3 regions of the Agarivorans sp. genome follow, and region 1 is predicted to be linked to each of the others. Evidence: predicted binding sites of a transcription regulator. Region 1 holds the regulator's gene; each other region holds the start of a gene.
What was found. The regulator ArgR, encoded in region 1, controls arginine synthesis, uptake and breakdown. The targets are predictions, from matches to a motif close to ANTGAATANNTATTCANT.
Positions count from the first base shown of each region.

Region 2: a site for ArgR is predicted at 2,496-2,513, ahead of argC (N-acetyl-gamma-glutamyl-phosphate reductase). Genes of this name have one in related genera too.
Region 3: a site for ArgR is predicted at 2,210-2,227, ahead of ACQY6Q_RS13545 (OadG family protein). Genes of this name have one in related genera too.

Region 1 is NZ_JBNKPP010000080.1:1,255-6,248, reverse strand. It holds gene mdh (malate dehydrogenase) at 1-905, opposite strand, end outside; gene ACQY6Q_RS04565 (transporter substrate-binding domain-containing protein) at 1,084-1,794, opposite strand; gene argR (transcriptional regulator ArgR) at 1,984-2,451, shown strand; gene ACQY6Q_RS04555 (ABC transporter ATP-binding protein) at 2,649-3,701, opposite strand; gene ACQY6Q_RS04550 (ABC transporter permease) at 3,717-4,994, opposite strand, start outside.
Region 2 is NZ_JBNKPP010000148.1:17,509-22,502, reverse strand. It holds gene ACQY6Q_RS08585 (ornithine carbamoyltransferase) at 1-547, opposite strand, end outside; gene argB (acetylglutamate kinase) at 557-1,333, opposite strand; gene argC (N-acetyl-gamma-glutamyl-phosphate reductase) at 1,342-2,352, opposite strand; gene ppc (phosphoenolpyruvate carboxylase) at 2,749-4,994, shown strand, end outside.
Region 3 is NZ_JBNKPP010000230.1:31,844-36,837, reverse strand. It holds gene ACQY6Q_RS13555 (sodium ion-translocating decarboxylase subunit beta) at 1-75, opposite strand, end outside; gene oadA (sodium-extruding oxaloacetate decarboxylase subunit alpha) at 89-1,876, opposite strand; gene ACQY6Q_RS13545 (OadG family protein) at 1,897-2,139, opposite strand; tRNA gene ACQY6Q_RS13540 (tRNA-Arg) at 2,478-2,554, opposite strand; tRNA gene ACQY6Q_RS13535 (tRNA-Arg) at 2,609-2,685, opposite strand; tRNA gene ACQY6Q_RS13530 (tRNA-Ser) at 2,697-2,789, opposite strand; gene csrA (carbon storage regulator CsrA) at 3,002-3,181, opposite strand; gene ACQY6Q_RS13520 (aspartate kinase) at 3,291-4,505, opposite strand; gene alaS (alanine--tRNA ligase) at 4,536-4,994, opposite strand, start outside.

The DNA.
Region 1 (4,994 bases):
ATATCGCCATGTAAGGTATCTAACATGCCTTCAATGGCCTGTTTTTCAAACTCACTCACTTCACCGTAAGGTAAGATTTCAACTACACCTTGCGCACCAAGACGCACTGGCTGAGCAAAAAACTGAGCATGTTCACTGCCGCCATCAACATAAGCACACTCAATAACGTCTTCGCCTTGAGCAGCTTTAACCAAAGACAAACAAAAACGCGCTGCTGCTTGGCCCATAGAAAGCGTAGCACTTCCGCCACCGGCTTTAGCTTCAACCACTTCGGTGCCAGCATTTTGGATGCGAGTCGTCATCGCCGCAATTTCTTCGTTGGTAAAAGAAATACCGTCTAGTTGCGACAACAATGGCAAAATAGTTACACCACTATGACCACCGATCACATTCAGTTTAATGTCGGCTGGATTTAAACCTTTGGCTTCAGCGATAAAAGTCTCAGAACGAATCACATCTAAAGTAGTCACGCCAAATAACTTAGCGGGATCATAAACACCGGCTTTTTTCAGTACCTCTGCGGCGATAGGCACAGTGGTATTCACCGGATTGGTAATAATACCGATGCAAGCTTTAGGGCAGGTTGCGGCCACTTTTTCGATAAGGTTTTTAACAATACCAGCATTAATGTTGAATAGATCTGAACGATCCATTCCCGGCTTGCGCGCCACACCAGCTGAAATTAATACGATATCGGCTCCTTCTAAGGCAGGGCTGGGGTCTTCACCTGCGAATCCTTTAATCGCCACTTGCGTAGGAATGTGGCTTAAGTCAACAGCAACCCCTGGGGTTACTGGAGCAATATCGTATAGCGAAAGTTCAGAACCAGCGGGTAACTGGGTTTTTAATAGTAATGAAAGGGCTTGGCCAATTCCGCCTGCAGCTCCTAATACGGCAACTTTCATCCAACTTCTCCATGCTTTTTTTGTAGTAGTAGAGGGGACGTCTATAAAGACTCTGACAAGATAACGGAATACACCTAAAAATACAATTTGGTAACATTTTTAAAGCAAGTTAAAAACAGTAAAACCTTGCCTCTATCACACTTTAACAACACTATATAAGACCTTGGTCTAACAGACTTTACTGTTTAAAATAGTGCTTGTATAGGCTTTGGTAGCGACCATTGTTTTTTAACACAGTAAGGGCATGATTGATTTGTTGTAACAAACTTGGATTTTGTTTAGATACAGCAATGCCCAAGCCCCCTACCGGGTATTTGGGCTCAACTTGGGTAACAAAACCTGTATGACTAGCAAGCCAATACTGCGCAGCTGCCGCATCTAAAAAGACTGCATCAATTTTACCCTGGCTTAAATTAGCCAGTGCTAGCTGATAACTCGGATAGGAAATTGACAATAATTCGGGGCGTTGACTGCGCAGAAAATGCTGAAAACTAGAGCCACTTTGTACCGCAATAACCGAAAAGTCAGCCAACTCAAACCCAGCATGACTAATGTATACCGCCGTATTTTCGAAATAAGGCTGGCTAAAACTCACTTGCTCTAAGCGAGCATCGGTAATATCTAAGGCCGATATGGCTAAGTCATAATTACCCGCGGCCACGCTATCCAATAAACTATCAAACGGCTGATGGTAAAACTCACAGCGGCGCTTAATTTGCTGGCATAGCGCCTTGGTCAGGGCTATATCAAAACCCACAATCTGTTTATGTTCATTAAAGCTCTCGAAAGGGGGATAAGAAGCTTCGGTCACCACTCGCAATGGCACCTCTTCGGCGACTAGCCAATTGCTAAATAGAAGGGTAATAAAAAACAAAAACTTAAGCCACATCGTTAGCTACTCGTTTGGGATGAACTGCTTATACTAATCTAGCTTAGCAAAGCCTCCCAACTAATTAAAAGTTCGCCATTGTTCAAATCTGTGCCCAAGCGTGCATTTATATGCATAAATGTCGAATAAAGTTGATATAAGCCATAAACTTGGCGACAATAAGCACGGATTTATAAGCTCGGATCACCGATGAAATATAGCGATAAACAAGAACAATTAATTAAAGCCTTTAAGTCACTGTTGAAAGAAGAACGGTTTGGCTCACAAGCTGAAATTGTTACCGCCTTACAAGAGCAAGGCTTCGAAAACATTAACCAATCCAAAGTGTCCCGCATGCTAAGTAAATTTGGCGCGGTGCGAACTCGCAATGCGAAAATGGAAATGGTTTATTGCCTACCAGCAGAACTGGGGGTGCCAACTGTTTCTAGCCAATTAAAAATATTAGTATTAGAAATGGACTATAACGATGCGTTAATAGTTATCCATACTAGCCCCGGCGCGGCACAATTGATCGCTCGACTACTTGATTCACTGGGTAAAGCCGAAGGCATTTTAGGCACCATCGCCGGTGACGACACCATCTTTATCACGCCAACCCGTGATGTGGCTATTGCCGACGTTTACCAGTCAGTAAAAGAACTATTTGAAGCTGGATAACTCACCTCAACTCGGGTTAATGAGCGTTGTCATAGGATTTTTAATTTGCTTAGCTCTCAACGCTGTTTAAATGTCCTGAACAGGGCAAATTTGCGCAGTAATAGTAGGCTATTGTACGCAAACTTAACGCCGAGGATGGCTTTAAGGACGGCATTAACCTAATCCAAATTATGATTAACTACCTATCTTCGCTAAAGCTAGGCTTTAGCGAAGATATATGCCGCCTCTGCCGCTACCGACAACCACACCTTGGTTCCGGCACTCGCCTGCCAATGATCACGCATACGCGCATGTATTACTCGCTCAGGCATACTAGGTAACTGTAATCTAAAGTGCGTTTCATCACCCATGGCATGAACCGAAATCACCCTCGCTTCAACGTACTGACTGTTTTCTAGCTGGTGCACCACGATATCTTTTGCCCGTACAATCACTTCTACTGGCTGGGTTTCGGCTATCTGTTCGGTCAAAAAACAACCCAAAGGCGTATCAACTCTGCCTTGCTTCACACAACTTTCAAAACGGTTGCTCGGCCCAAACAAAGCTGCCACAAAAGCATTTTTAGGTCGTTGGTAAATCTCTTGAGGGCTATCATTTTGCACAATTCGGCCCTGCTCCATCACCACAATGCGATCAGCAATAAACATTGCCTCCAAGGGATCATGAGTAACCATCACAGCTGGCGTATTGCTTTTCTTCAATACATCGAGGGTTTCTTCGCGTACCTGTTGACGTAAATGCTCATCCAAGGCAGAAAAAGGTTCATCGAGTAATAGCGTGTTCGGCTCTGGAGCCAAAGCCCGAATTAAAGCAACTCGTTGCTGCTGGCCACCAGACAAGGTATGAGGAAAACGCTCTAGCAAACCTTGCATGCCCATAGAAGCCAAACTGTCTTCAATCCACTGCTTACGTTGTTGGATATTTTGCTGCTTCCGTAAGCCGTACTCTATATTCTTACGCACGCTCATGTGCGGAAACAAAGCATAGTCTTGAAACATCATGCCAATACTTCGCTGCTCTGGTGCCATATGGATAGCTTGCTCTGGCGCGGCAACTAGCTGTTGCTGCAAATATAACTCACCACTTTGTAGGCGCTCTAAACCCGCAATTAAACGTAACAGCGTGGTTTTACCGCAACCAGAAGGCCCCAATAAGGCTACGATTTGATTGCTTTCCACCTCAAAATTAATATCCCTTAAGGCCTGTTGCTTTCCGTAAAAGTGATTAACTTGTCGTAAAACAATACTCATTATGTTGTTACATCCTTAAGTGCGGCTCTGCGAAGAACTAATATTTCGGCTCATGATAATTACCGGAATAATCCCCGCTAACAATATGGTTAGTGCCGCTAGCGAACTCTGTTCCAATTGCTCCAATGAAGCCAAGTCCCAGACTTGAGTAGACAGCGTATTAAAATTAAATGGGCGCAATATTAAGGTAATCGGCAACTCTTTCATGGTATCGACGAAGACCAATAGTATTGCGGTTAATAAACTGGGCCGAATTAACGGCAGATGGATCCGCCAAAGTGTTTTACCTGAACGGCTACCCAATATTCTTGAAGCGTCATCCATTTCTGGAGTAATTTTACTCAAGCTAGCATCTAGGGTGCGGTAACTTAAAGCGATAAAACGCAAGGAGTAAGCTAGCACCAAGGCGCCTCCGGTGCCGGTTAACAGCAAGCCGGTGGGATAGTCAAACCAAGCCTGCATGAGTCGGTCAACCCAGTTATCAAACAAGCCTAAGGGATACAAAATACCCACCGCTAATACCGCCCCCGGTAAGGCATAGCCTAAGGTAGCCGCTTCCGCGATGCTACGCATTTGGCTACTTTTAGACAAACGTACACCGTAAGCCAAGAGCAGACCTAAACAGCTGGTTAACAGCGCCGCCATCACCGCTAAAGAAAAACTATTCCAAGCACTAGCTAGGTATTGCTCTAGGCCCGCATCGAGACTACGAATGGCGTAATGGCTTAATACCCCGACAGGCAATAAAAAACCAAGACAAATCGGCAATAGGCACAATAAACAAGCGGCATAAGCTTTCGCGCCAGTGAGCGGTTCGGCAAACATAGCAGGGGATTGGCCAGTTAACTTGTAAAACTTACCAGCGTGGCGGCTATAACGCTCTAAGCCTAACAACAAAATGGAAAAGCTGACTAACATCAATGCTATCTGCGCTGCCGCCGATAAGCTGCTCATGTTTAGCCATACATCAAAGATCCCTGCGGTTAAAGTGGGTACCGCAAAAAACTCCACCGTGCCATATTCGTTAATGGTCTCCATTAACGCCAACGTCACCCCTACCACTATCGCAGGCCTCGCCAATGGCAAGGCTACTTTAAAAAAACTTTGAGTTTGGCTTTTTCCCAAACAGCGGCTCATTTCAAACAGCTGAGCGGCCTGCTCAACAAAGGCGGCTCTAGCCAGCAAATAAACATAGGGATAGAGCACTAAACTGAGAACAGCAATGGCCCCCTGAATGGAACGAATTTCGGGAAACCAGTAATCTCTTGCCGTTTGCCAACCAAAGATGGCCCG
Region 2 (4,994 bases), on a different contig from region 1:
GTGGGCAGATCGCCGCCACTTCCATACCTAAAATGGCGCCCCCCAGTAACAGTGAATGGGTGACATTATTACCATCACCGATATAAGCCAATTTCACTTTGCTTAGGTCAGAGTAATGTTCACTGATGGTTTGAAAATCAGCCAAGCCCTGACAAGGATGGTATAAGTCACACAGTGAATTAATAATCGGCACCGAGGCGTGCTCACGCAGAGTTAGCAAGGTTTTATGAGAAAATACCCGCGCCACAATGGCATCGGCCCAACGAGTGATATTGGACGCGAAATCTTTGACACTTTCGCGCTCGCCCATGGCACCGTTTTGTTGATCGAGGTACACCGCGTGGCCGCCCAAACGATTAATCCCGATATCAAAGGTAACGCGAGTTCGTAATGAGGGTTTTTCAAAAAGGGTCACGACACTTTTTCCAGCCAGTGTTTGACCATAATCTGCGGGAGATGTTTTTATCTTGGCTGCTAATTCTAGCAGACCCAAAATTTGTTCTTGAGTTAGTTCCTGTAGACTAAGCAGGTGCTTAAAATCACTCATTACTTTTCCTTAAACGCTTACTTGAGTCCCAACCGACTCGCCATTATATGTTTGACCAGCGAGTAAGCTGGCTAATTTTGCTGGGTCTTTCCAAGACGCCAATGCCACCGCACTGTTGAGAAACGCTGCCGCTTCCAGCGCCGCTTTCACCTTAACGCTCATGCCATCGGTAATTACGCCGTCGGCAATCAGTTGCTCGGCCAAAGCACTGTCTAATTGAGCGATTAACTGTTTGTTTTGATCCAATACGCCAGCCACATCAGATAACAGCACCAACTGCCCTTGCAACAACTTACAAATCGCTAATGCCGCTTGATCGGCATTCACATTGTACAGTTCGCCATCGTCACCAATACCAATAGAGCTTATCACTGGCACATGGCCCTGCTCAATTAAACTAGTCAACAATGCTGGGTTGCCTTCAGTGGCCTCACCCACATGCCCCAAACGTGGGTCCATGGCGCTCACCTTACAGCTGCCCGCATCACTTAAACACAGGCCCACCGCAGATAGTCCTGACTTTAAGGCTTGCGCTAACAGCAACTTATTACTGGTACCCGCCAAGGCTCCCACCACATAGGGAATTTGCTCTTTTGGGGTAACTCGTAAACCATCGAGTTTCTCTGAAACAAAGCCCATTTTGCTGAGTACGTCTTCAACTACCACGCCACCACCATGCACTAATACGATGGCTTGCTTAACTTGTTGTAAGGCTACAAATAGGTTGTTTAATGCTTCGGCGTTATTTAATACCGCCCCGCCTAACTTAATCACTAATGGTTTCATATTCAGCCTTAAATTAGCGCTTCGCTAACGGCAAAACCGTTACGAATATTGACACATTGAATTGCCTGGCTCGCCGCCCCTTTTAGTAGGTTGTCTTCAGCCGATACCACGATTAAATCGTCGCCTTGCTGCTGCCACGCCAAATCAATAAACGGAGTATGTTCTACTTTACTGATGGCCGGCCACTGCCCTTCTAAAATGCGCACAATATTCTGATCCGCATAAGCTTGCTGATAAGCCTGATTAACCTGCTGCTCGGTAGTGCCGGCTTTTAAGCAAATATTCATGGTGGCTAAAATGCCCCGTTTAAAGTTCCCCAAGTGCGGAGTAAAAATAACGGGGTGGCCAAGATGAGCCTCAATTTCAGGGTGATGACGGTGAGTAAATACACCATAAGGCGCCAAGCTTACTTCGTAAAAAGAAGTAGTAAGAGAAGCCTTACGCCCCGCCCCACTGACACCACTGGTGGCGTTTATGACCACCTTACTGGCGGAGTCAATTAGCCCGGCTTCCACTAAGGGTTTTAGAGCCGTTAAGGCGGCAGTGGGGTAACAGCCTGCCACCGCCACTAAATCCGTTTGTTTAATTTGCTCAGCATTCCATTCAGCCAAGCCGTATACCGCCTGCTCTAACAACTCGGGAAATTGATGAGTAAAGCCGTAGAAGTTTTGATAAAACTCGGCGCTGTTTACGCGAAATGCACCGGATAAATCAAATACCTGACAGCCAGCTTGCAAGAAGCTAGCGGCTAAGTCATGGCTCACTTCGTGAGCGGTGGCTAACAACACGACATCTACATCAGCAAACCGCTGGGCAATATCAGCCACAATTAAAGGCTGTACTGGCAAGTCGACAACACCACGTAACTTACCATGTAAGCTAGATAAGGGTTTACCGGCATCTACACTATTTTCAGATACATATAAACCGGCCAATTGTAAGTGTGAATGACGGCTCACATAGCCGGCTAACTCGGCTCCTGTGTAGCCACTTGCCCCAACAATCGCTGTTTTTAACATGTTGTATATTCCTCGAATCCTGCTCTTCGGATGTCACACATCCCCGCCAAATGTGAATAAAACTGTTGATTTATTCAGCGTTCAAATATGCCACATCTTCACTATAAGCGGAGCATAACATAGGCATTGATTTATGCAATAAAAATGAATTTTTATTTAACATTAATCAAATCTATCATTACAATAGATAAGTTATAAGTAACTAGCGGTTCTATTAGCCGGTTTTAAGACTTATAGTTAAAGGCTGAACTGACGCAGACATGCCTCTTAAAATGTAATTAAATTACACTTTTTGACTATGAGAGCAGTTTTAGGTATGTTTTTGCATCAGAAAAAGGGTGATTTAGTAAAAAAATTTCAAAATCGCTAGCAAACGCAAACAGTGAAGGAAAAACGATGAGCCAGAATATGCCTCAGGAAATCAACGCGTCGTTACGAGGAAACGTTAATTTACTCGGACAGCTGCTTGGCAATACCATTAAAAGCCACATGGGAGAAGCGTTTCTAGAGAAAGTGGAAACCATTCGCCAGTTGGCCAAGGCCTCGCGCAATGATGATGACCAAGCCCGTGAACAACTACTCGAGTTGCTACGCAACTTAAGTGATGATGAACTCTTACCGGTAACCCGTGCATTTAGTCAGTTTTTGAACTTGGCTAACATCGCCGAGCAATTCCACACCATTTCACGTAATTGCGAAGGCAGCACCTGCGCTCAAGACCCTATTGATCAAGTATTCAACAAGCTAAAAAGAGAAAAACTCACTGAGGCCGAGATCCACCATGCAGTGGCTCAACTCAACATCGAGCTGGTATTAACCGCCCACCCCACCGAAGTGACTCGCCGTACCTTAATCAATAAGCACGTTGCCATAAACAACTGCTTAGACTGGTTAGAGCTTGATTTACCAGAACAAGAACGCAGCCAACTACTGGGTCGCTTAGAACAGCTAATTAACCAAGCGTGGCATACTGACGAAATTCGGAAGCAACGCCCAACCCCAGTCGACGAAGCCAAATGGGGCTTTGCGGTTATCGAAAACTCACTCTGGCAGGCGGTTCCCGAATTTGTTCGCCAACTAGATAAAAAGCTCGGCCAGCACTTCGATATGCGGTTAGCACTAGACGCTGCACCAGTGGTGTTCTCATCATGGATGGGCGGCGACCGTGACGGTAACCCCTTCGTTACCGCCAAAGTCACCGAAGAAGTATTACTCTCTAGCCGCTGGGTGGCCGTAGATCTTTACCTAAAAGAAATCCAGACCCTGGTAAGTGAACTGTCGATGAGTGATGCCAACGAGGCCTTACTCGAGCAAACCGGCGAGCAACGCGAACCTTACCGCGCCTTGCTCAAAGTATTACGTAGCGAGCTACAAGAAACTCATGACTACCTCACCGCCAAGTTAAAAGGCCAATATACCGAAGCGCGCGATATCATTACCAATACCGAGCAGCTACGCGAGCCTTTAGAACTTTGCTATTACTCGCTACAAGACTGTGGCATGGGCATTATTGCCGATGGCACCTTGCTAGATTTATTGCGCCGTATTGCTTGTTTCGGCATTAATCTACTGCGTTTAGATATTCGCCAAGATAGTGGTCGTCATGAAGAAGTGTTCTCGGAAATTACCCGCTACCTGGGCATGGGTGATTACGCCCACTGGAATGAAACCGATAAACAGCACTTCTTGCTGCAAGAGCTAAACTCAAAACGCCCACTATTCCCACGCGATTGGGAACCGAGTGACGCGGTACAAGAAGTGCTCGATACCTGTGCCATTATTGCTAAGCAAGAGCGCGAAGCCTTGGGTATTTACATTATATCCATGGCCAGTGAACCTTCTGACGTACTGGCGGTGCAACTGTTATTGCAAGAAGCGGGTTGCCCCTTCCGTTTGCCGGTAGCGCCGTTGTTTGAAACCTTAGATGACTTAAATAACGCCCCAGCCACCATGAGCAAATTGCTATCGGTTGACTGGTACCGTGGTTACATCTCTGGTCAACAGCACGTGATGATCGGTTACTCCGACTCCGCTAAAGATGCCGGCGTATTAGCCGCATCATGGGCTCAATACCGCGCCCAAGAGGCCTTGGTAGCTATCTGTGAAAGTCACCAAATTAGCCTGACTCTGTTCCATGGCCGTGGCGGTACTATTGGCCGAGGCGGCGCGCCAGCCCATGCCGCTCTGCTCTCGCAACCTCCTGGTTCACTAAAAGGAGGCCTACGGGTAACCGAACAAGGGGAAATGATCCGCTTTAAATTTGGTCTACCCAAGGTGGCCTTAGACAGCTTAAACCTTTACGCCAGTGCGGTGCTTGAAGCCAACTTAATTCCGCCAATGGAACCTAAAGATGAGTGGCGCGAGGTGATGGATCAAATCGCTGAAACCTCTTGTGACGCTTATCGCGGCGTGGTGTGGGGAGAAGAAGACTTCGTACCCTATTTCCGAGCGGCAACACCAGAGCGCGAATTGGCCAAACTGCCTTTAGGCAGCCGCCCAGCGAAACGTCGTCAAGACGGTGGAGTTGAGAGCCTACGGGCTATTCCTTGGATTTTCTCTTGGAGCCAAAACCGCTTATTGCTTCCCGCTTGGTTAGGCAGCGGCACCGCCTTTGAAGAACAACTTGAGCAGGGTAACGCCGA
Region 3 (4,994 bases), on a different contig from region 1:
CGCCATCATCACCAATTGACCGAGCTCGAAATTAGCTAACCCGGTCTCAAGCCATAACTTCTGTAATCCTTCCACTTTTATGGCTCCCTTAAGCGATGCTCAGTAGGACTTCGCCCACTGCAACCGCATCACCTTCTTTAACTAACACCTGCTCAACCACACCGGTTTTTGCAGAACGGATTTCCGTTTCCATTTTCATCGCTTCCATAATCAGCAGCACGTCACCTTCTTGCACTTTAGCACCCGGTTGCACCACCACTTTAAAGATATTTCCGGCTAGCGGGGCTGGAAGCTCTTCAGCACTACCAGAAGCGGCACTGGCGACAGACTCACTGGCAACATTAGCAGAACTTGGAACTGCAGCTACGCCGTCAATTGAGCCTTCAGGACCCACATCAACAGTATAAAGTTGTCCATCTACTCTAACCGAGTAAGTTTCAACGCCACCGGCTTTAGCGGGTTTTGCAGCAACAGCCTTAACATCATCAGCACTAGGTACCGGCTCAAAGGCATCAGGATTGCCACGATTTGCTAAAAACTTCAAACCAATCTGTGGGAACAAAGCATAAGTCAGCGCATCATCGATTTTAGCCTCTGCCAAAGCAAAGCCTTTTTCGTTAGCCAATTGCTCTACTTCGGCTTCCAGGCGCTCCATTTCGGCCTCAAGTAAATCAGCAGGACGACAGGTGATCGCTTCTTCGCCGTTTAATACACGAGCTTGTAGCTCGCGGTTTAGCTCACCCGGCGCTTTACCGTACTGACCACTTAGGATACCAGCAGTTTCTTTGGTGATGGTTTTGTAACGCTCACCAGTAAGAACGTTAATCACTGCCTGAGTACCCACAATTTGTGAGGTGGGGGTGACCAAAGGAATGTAACCAAGATCTTTGCGCACTTTAGGAATTTCAGCCAGTACTTCATCAATCTTATCTGCAGCGCCCTGCTCTTTCAGCTGGCCTTCCATATTGGTAAGCATGCCGCCAGGTACTTGGGCAATGAGAATACGCGAATCCACGCCTTTTAAGCTGCCCTCGAACTTCGCATATTTCTTACGCACTTCTCGGAAGTAGGCTGCGATGGCTTCCAATTTAGTTAAATCCAAGCCGGTATCACGTTCTGTACCTTGGAGCATCGCCACAATAGTTTCTGTTGGGCTATGGCCGTAAGTACAGCTCATTGAAGAAATCGCCGTATCGATAATGTCGATACCCGCTTCAATCGCTTTCATATGAGTCGGTAGACTTAAACCAGTAGTGGCATGGCAGTGCAAAGCTAACTCTACATCGGTTTCGGCTTTCAAGCGTTTGATCAGCGTTTCTGCTTCGTAAGGCTTAAGTAAGCCAGACATGTCTTTAATGGCAATAGAATGACAGCCAATGTCTTCTAGACGCTTCGCTAGGTCTACCCAGTTCTCGATAGTATGGATCGGGCTAGTAGTGTATGAGATGGTTCCCTGAGCATGGGCACCGCAATCTAGCGCCGCTTTAACCGCCGTTTGGAAGTTACGAGGATCATTCATCGCATCAAAGATACGGAATACGTCCATACCATTTTTAACCGCTCGCTCAACGAAACGCTCTACTACGTCATCGGCGTAGTGACGGTAACCCAATAAGTTCTGCCCACGTAACAACATTTGTTGCTTGGTATTGGGCATCGCCTTTTTCAACTCACGCAGGCGCTCCCATGGGTCTTCACCTAAGTAGCGAATGCAGGCATCAAACGTGGCACCGCCCCAAGTTTCTAGAGACCAATAACCAATTTGGTCGAGTTGCTCAGCAATAGGTAACATATCTTCGATGCGAAGACGCGTTGCTAACAATGATTGATGCGCGTCGCGCAATACAACATCAGTTAATGCAAGTGGTTTAGACATTGCCTTAAATCCTCTTTAAGTTATTTGGCCTTCCGGTACTGTTGAACGGCAGCAGAAATTGCGGCTACCACGGCGGCGTTATTGGCAGGTTGGGTCGATTTTGGCGAGGCCGATCTAGGCTCGGCAATTTCTGCAATAGGAGGGGCGATTTTAGCCAAGCCCTTTACCGCAACAATTAATAGCGATAAGAAGCAAAATACGGCGATCATCCCGACCCCCATTAACGTTGCCGCTTCGACTAGCAGCTCGGTCAAATCCATCATAATTTACAATCCACGTCCTTTAAGATTGGCGTAAGAATTACACGCAAATCAATAAAAATCAAACCTGAAAGCTGAATAATTATTCAAATGTATATCATTGTTAACCGGATTATATCGATAAGATGCTCTACCACTACTATCGAAATAATCTTACATCAGTTAAAAATACCAAACCTTAACATTTGCGCAACATACAGTTAACGCACATCAGGTGGCTTTCCAGAAGGACTAATTTATCAGTTCGAAACAACGAAAAGTAGTCTTCGTGATCACAAGTGGAAAAATTCAAGATGAATAAATGATGAATAACAACAAGCGAGTAGTAGATTAAAATAAGATGGCGCGCGTGGAAGGATTCGAACCTCCGACCGCCTGGTTCGTAGCCAGGTACTCTATCCAGCTGAGCTACACGCGCGTGGGGTATAACAAGCCTAGAAGATATTTACCTAAGCTTCAAATAAAAAAGAAATGGCGCGCGTGGAAGGATTCGAACCTCCGACCGCCTGGTTCGTAGCCAGGTACTCTATCCAGCTGAGCTACACGCGCGTTGAAATCGATGGCGGTGAGGGAGGGATTCGAACCCTCGATAGGGCTACAAACCCTATACTCCCTTAGCAGGGGAGCGCCTTCGGCCACTCGGCCACCTCACCGCGATTTCGGATGCAGATATTACTGCTTCAAAAAATATAGTCAAACCTTTTTTGTTACTTTTCTCTCGTTCGTTCAGCTTTCGAACAGTTCGCAAAGTTTTTGACTAATAACTGGCTAATATGCCATCGCTAAACAAATTAGCAGTTAGTAAAAAAACAAAAGGAAGCCAATGGCTTCCTATGTGCTTTAGCATTAAATTGACGATACAGGCTTAAGCACCGGCGCTTTTTTCTGCTTGAATGCGCATATAAATTTCTTCACGGTGAACCGATACTTCTTTCGGTGCATTCACACCAATACGTACCTGATTACCTTTTACACCGAGTACAGTTACGGTTACTTCATCCCCAATCATCAAGGTTTCGCCAACACGGCGAGTCAAAATTAGCATTAATATCTCCTTAAATTGATATTTTTTTGTTCTTTAGTGACTTGTCACTTAGCTACTATTCTGTGGCAATTACTCCATAGACTAGCCTGTTTAAGCTTCAGAGTCATTATTATTGGTCTAGGTTATAGGCGGTATGTAGTGCGCGTACCGCCAGTTCCAAATACTTCTCGTCTACCACTACCGATACTTTGATTTCAGAAGTCGAGATTAGTTGCATATTAATGCCCTCGTTACCTAAAGTTTCAAACATGGTTTTGGCAACACCAGGATGGTTCATCATGCCAACTCCAACAATGGAGATCTTGGCTAAAGAGTCTTTTCCTTGAACGTCACGAGCGCCTAGCTCTTGAGCTGTTTGCTCTAAAAGCTGCTTGGCTCGTTTGTAATCATTACGATGCACCGTAAAAGTAAAGTCTGCGGTATTATCACCCATCGAGTTTTGAATGATCATATCCACATCGATATTTGCGTCGCCAATCGGCGCCAAAATAGATGCCGCTACCGAGGGTTTATCAGGCACACCCAATATGGTTAAGCTTGCTTCATCTCGATTAAACGCGATGCCTGAAATGACCGGTGACTCCATTTTATTTCCCTCGTAACTAATTAAGGTCCCCTGACCTTCGGTAAAACTAGATAATACTCTTAATGGTACGTTGTATTTACCGGCGAATTCTACCGCGCGGATTTGTAGCACCTTGGCCCCTAAGCTAGCCATTTCTAACATTTCTTCAAAAGTAATGCTGTCTAGCCTACGGGCTTTCGGCTCTACTCTTGGGTCTGTGGTATACACACCATCAACGTCAGTGTAGATCTGGCACTCATCGGCCTTTAGGGCAGCAGCAATGGCCACCGCCGTGGTATCTGAACCACCACGCCCCAAGGTAGTAATATAGTTGTCAGGACTACGTCCTTGGAAACCAGCAATTACCACCACTTTGTTTTGTTTTAAGTGGCCGTGAATATTATGATCATCAATATGGGTGATGCGAGCTTTACCATGAGCATCATCGGTATGCATACGAATTTGGTCGCCAGTCATAGATATGGCATCGCAACCTCGTTTCTGCAGCGCAATACTGAGCAGCGCAATGGTGACTTGCTCACCGGTTGATACCAATACGTCCTTTTCACGCTCGCAGGCATTCTCATCGATTTCTTTTGCCAAGCCCAATAAACGGTTAGTTTCACCAGACATAGCCGAAAGCACGACCACAATGTCATCACCCGCTTCCTTACAACGAATAACTCGCTCTGCTACCGCTTCGATACGTTCAAGCGTGCCAACCGAGGTACCACCATATTTTTGAACAATTAGTGCCACTTGCTTTCCTTTTACTTAACACTTAGCCAATTACAACTGCTCACTGAGCCACTGTTTAACGTTTTCCAGAGCTTTAGGTAAACCGTCTGCCTGATTACCACCAGCCTGTGCCATATCAGGTCGACCACCACCTTTACCGCCTACACATTGTGCCGCGATATTAACCATTTCACCGGCTTTCACTCGAGCCGTTAGATCTTTAGTTACCCCGGCCACCAAACTGACCTTGCCATCATTCACTGCGGCCAGAAGAATAACACCACTCTCCAGCTTCACTTTGAGTTCATCGACGCTGCTGCGTAGAGCTTTACCTTCAACGCCTTCGAGGTGGGCCAATAATACTTTCACACCATTAATGGTTTGTATTTGATCTGTCGCATTATTACTCGCTGCACTGGCTAACTTCGCTTTCAGTTGGCTAATATCTTTTTCCAACATTTTATTGCGGTCAACCAATTGCATTACTTTTTCGCCGATGTTGAACTGATC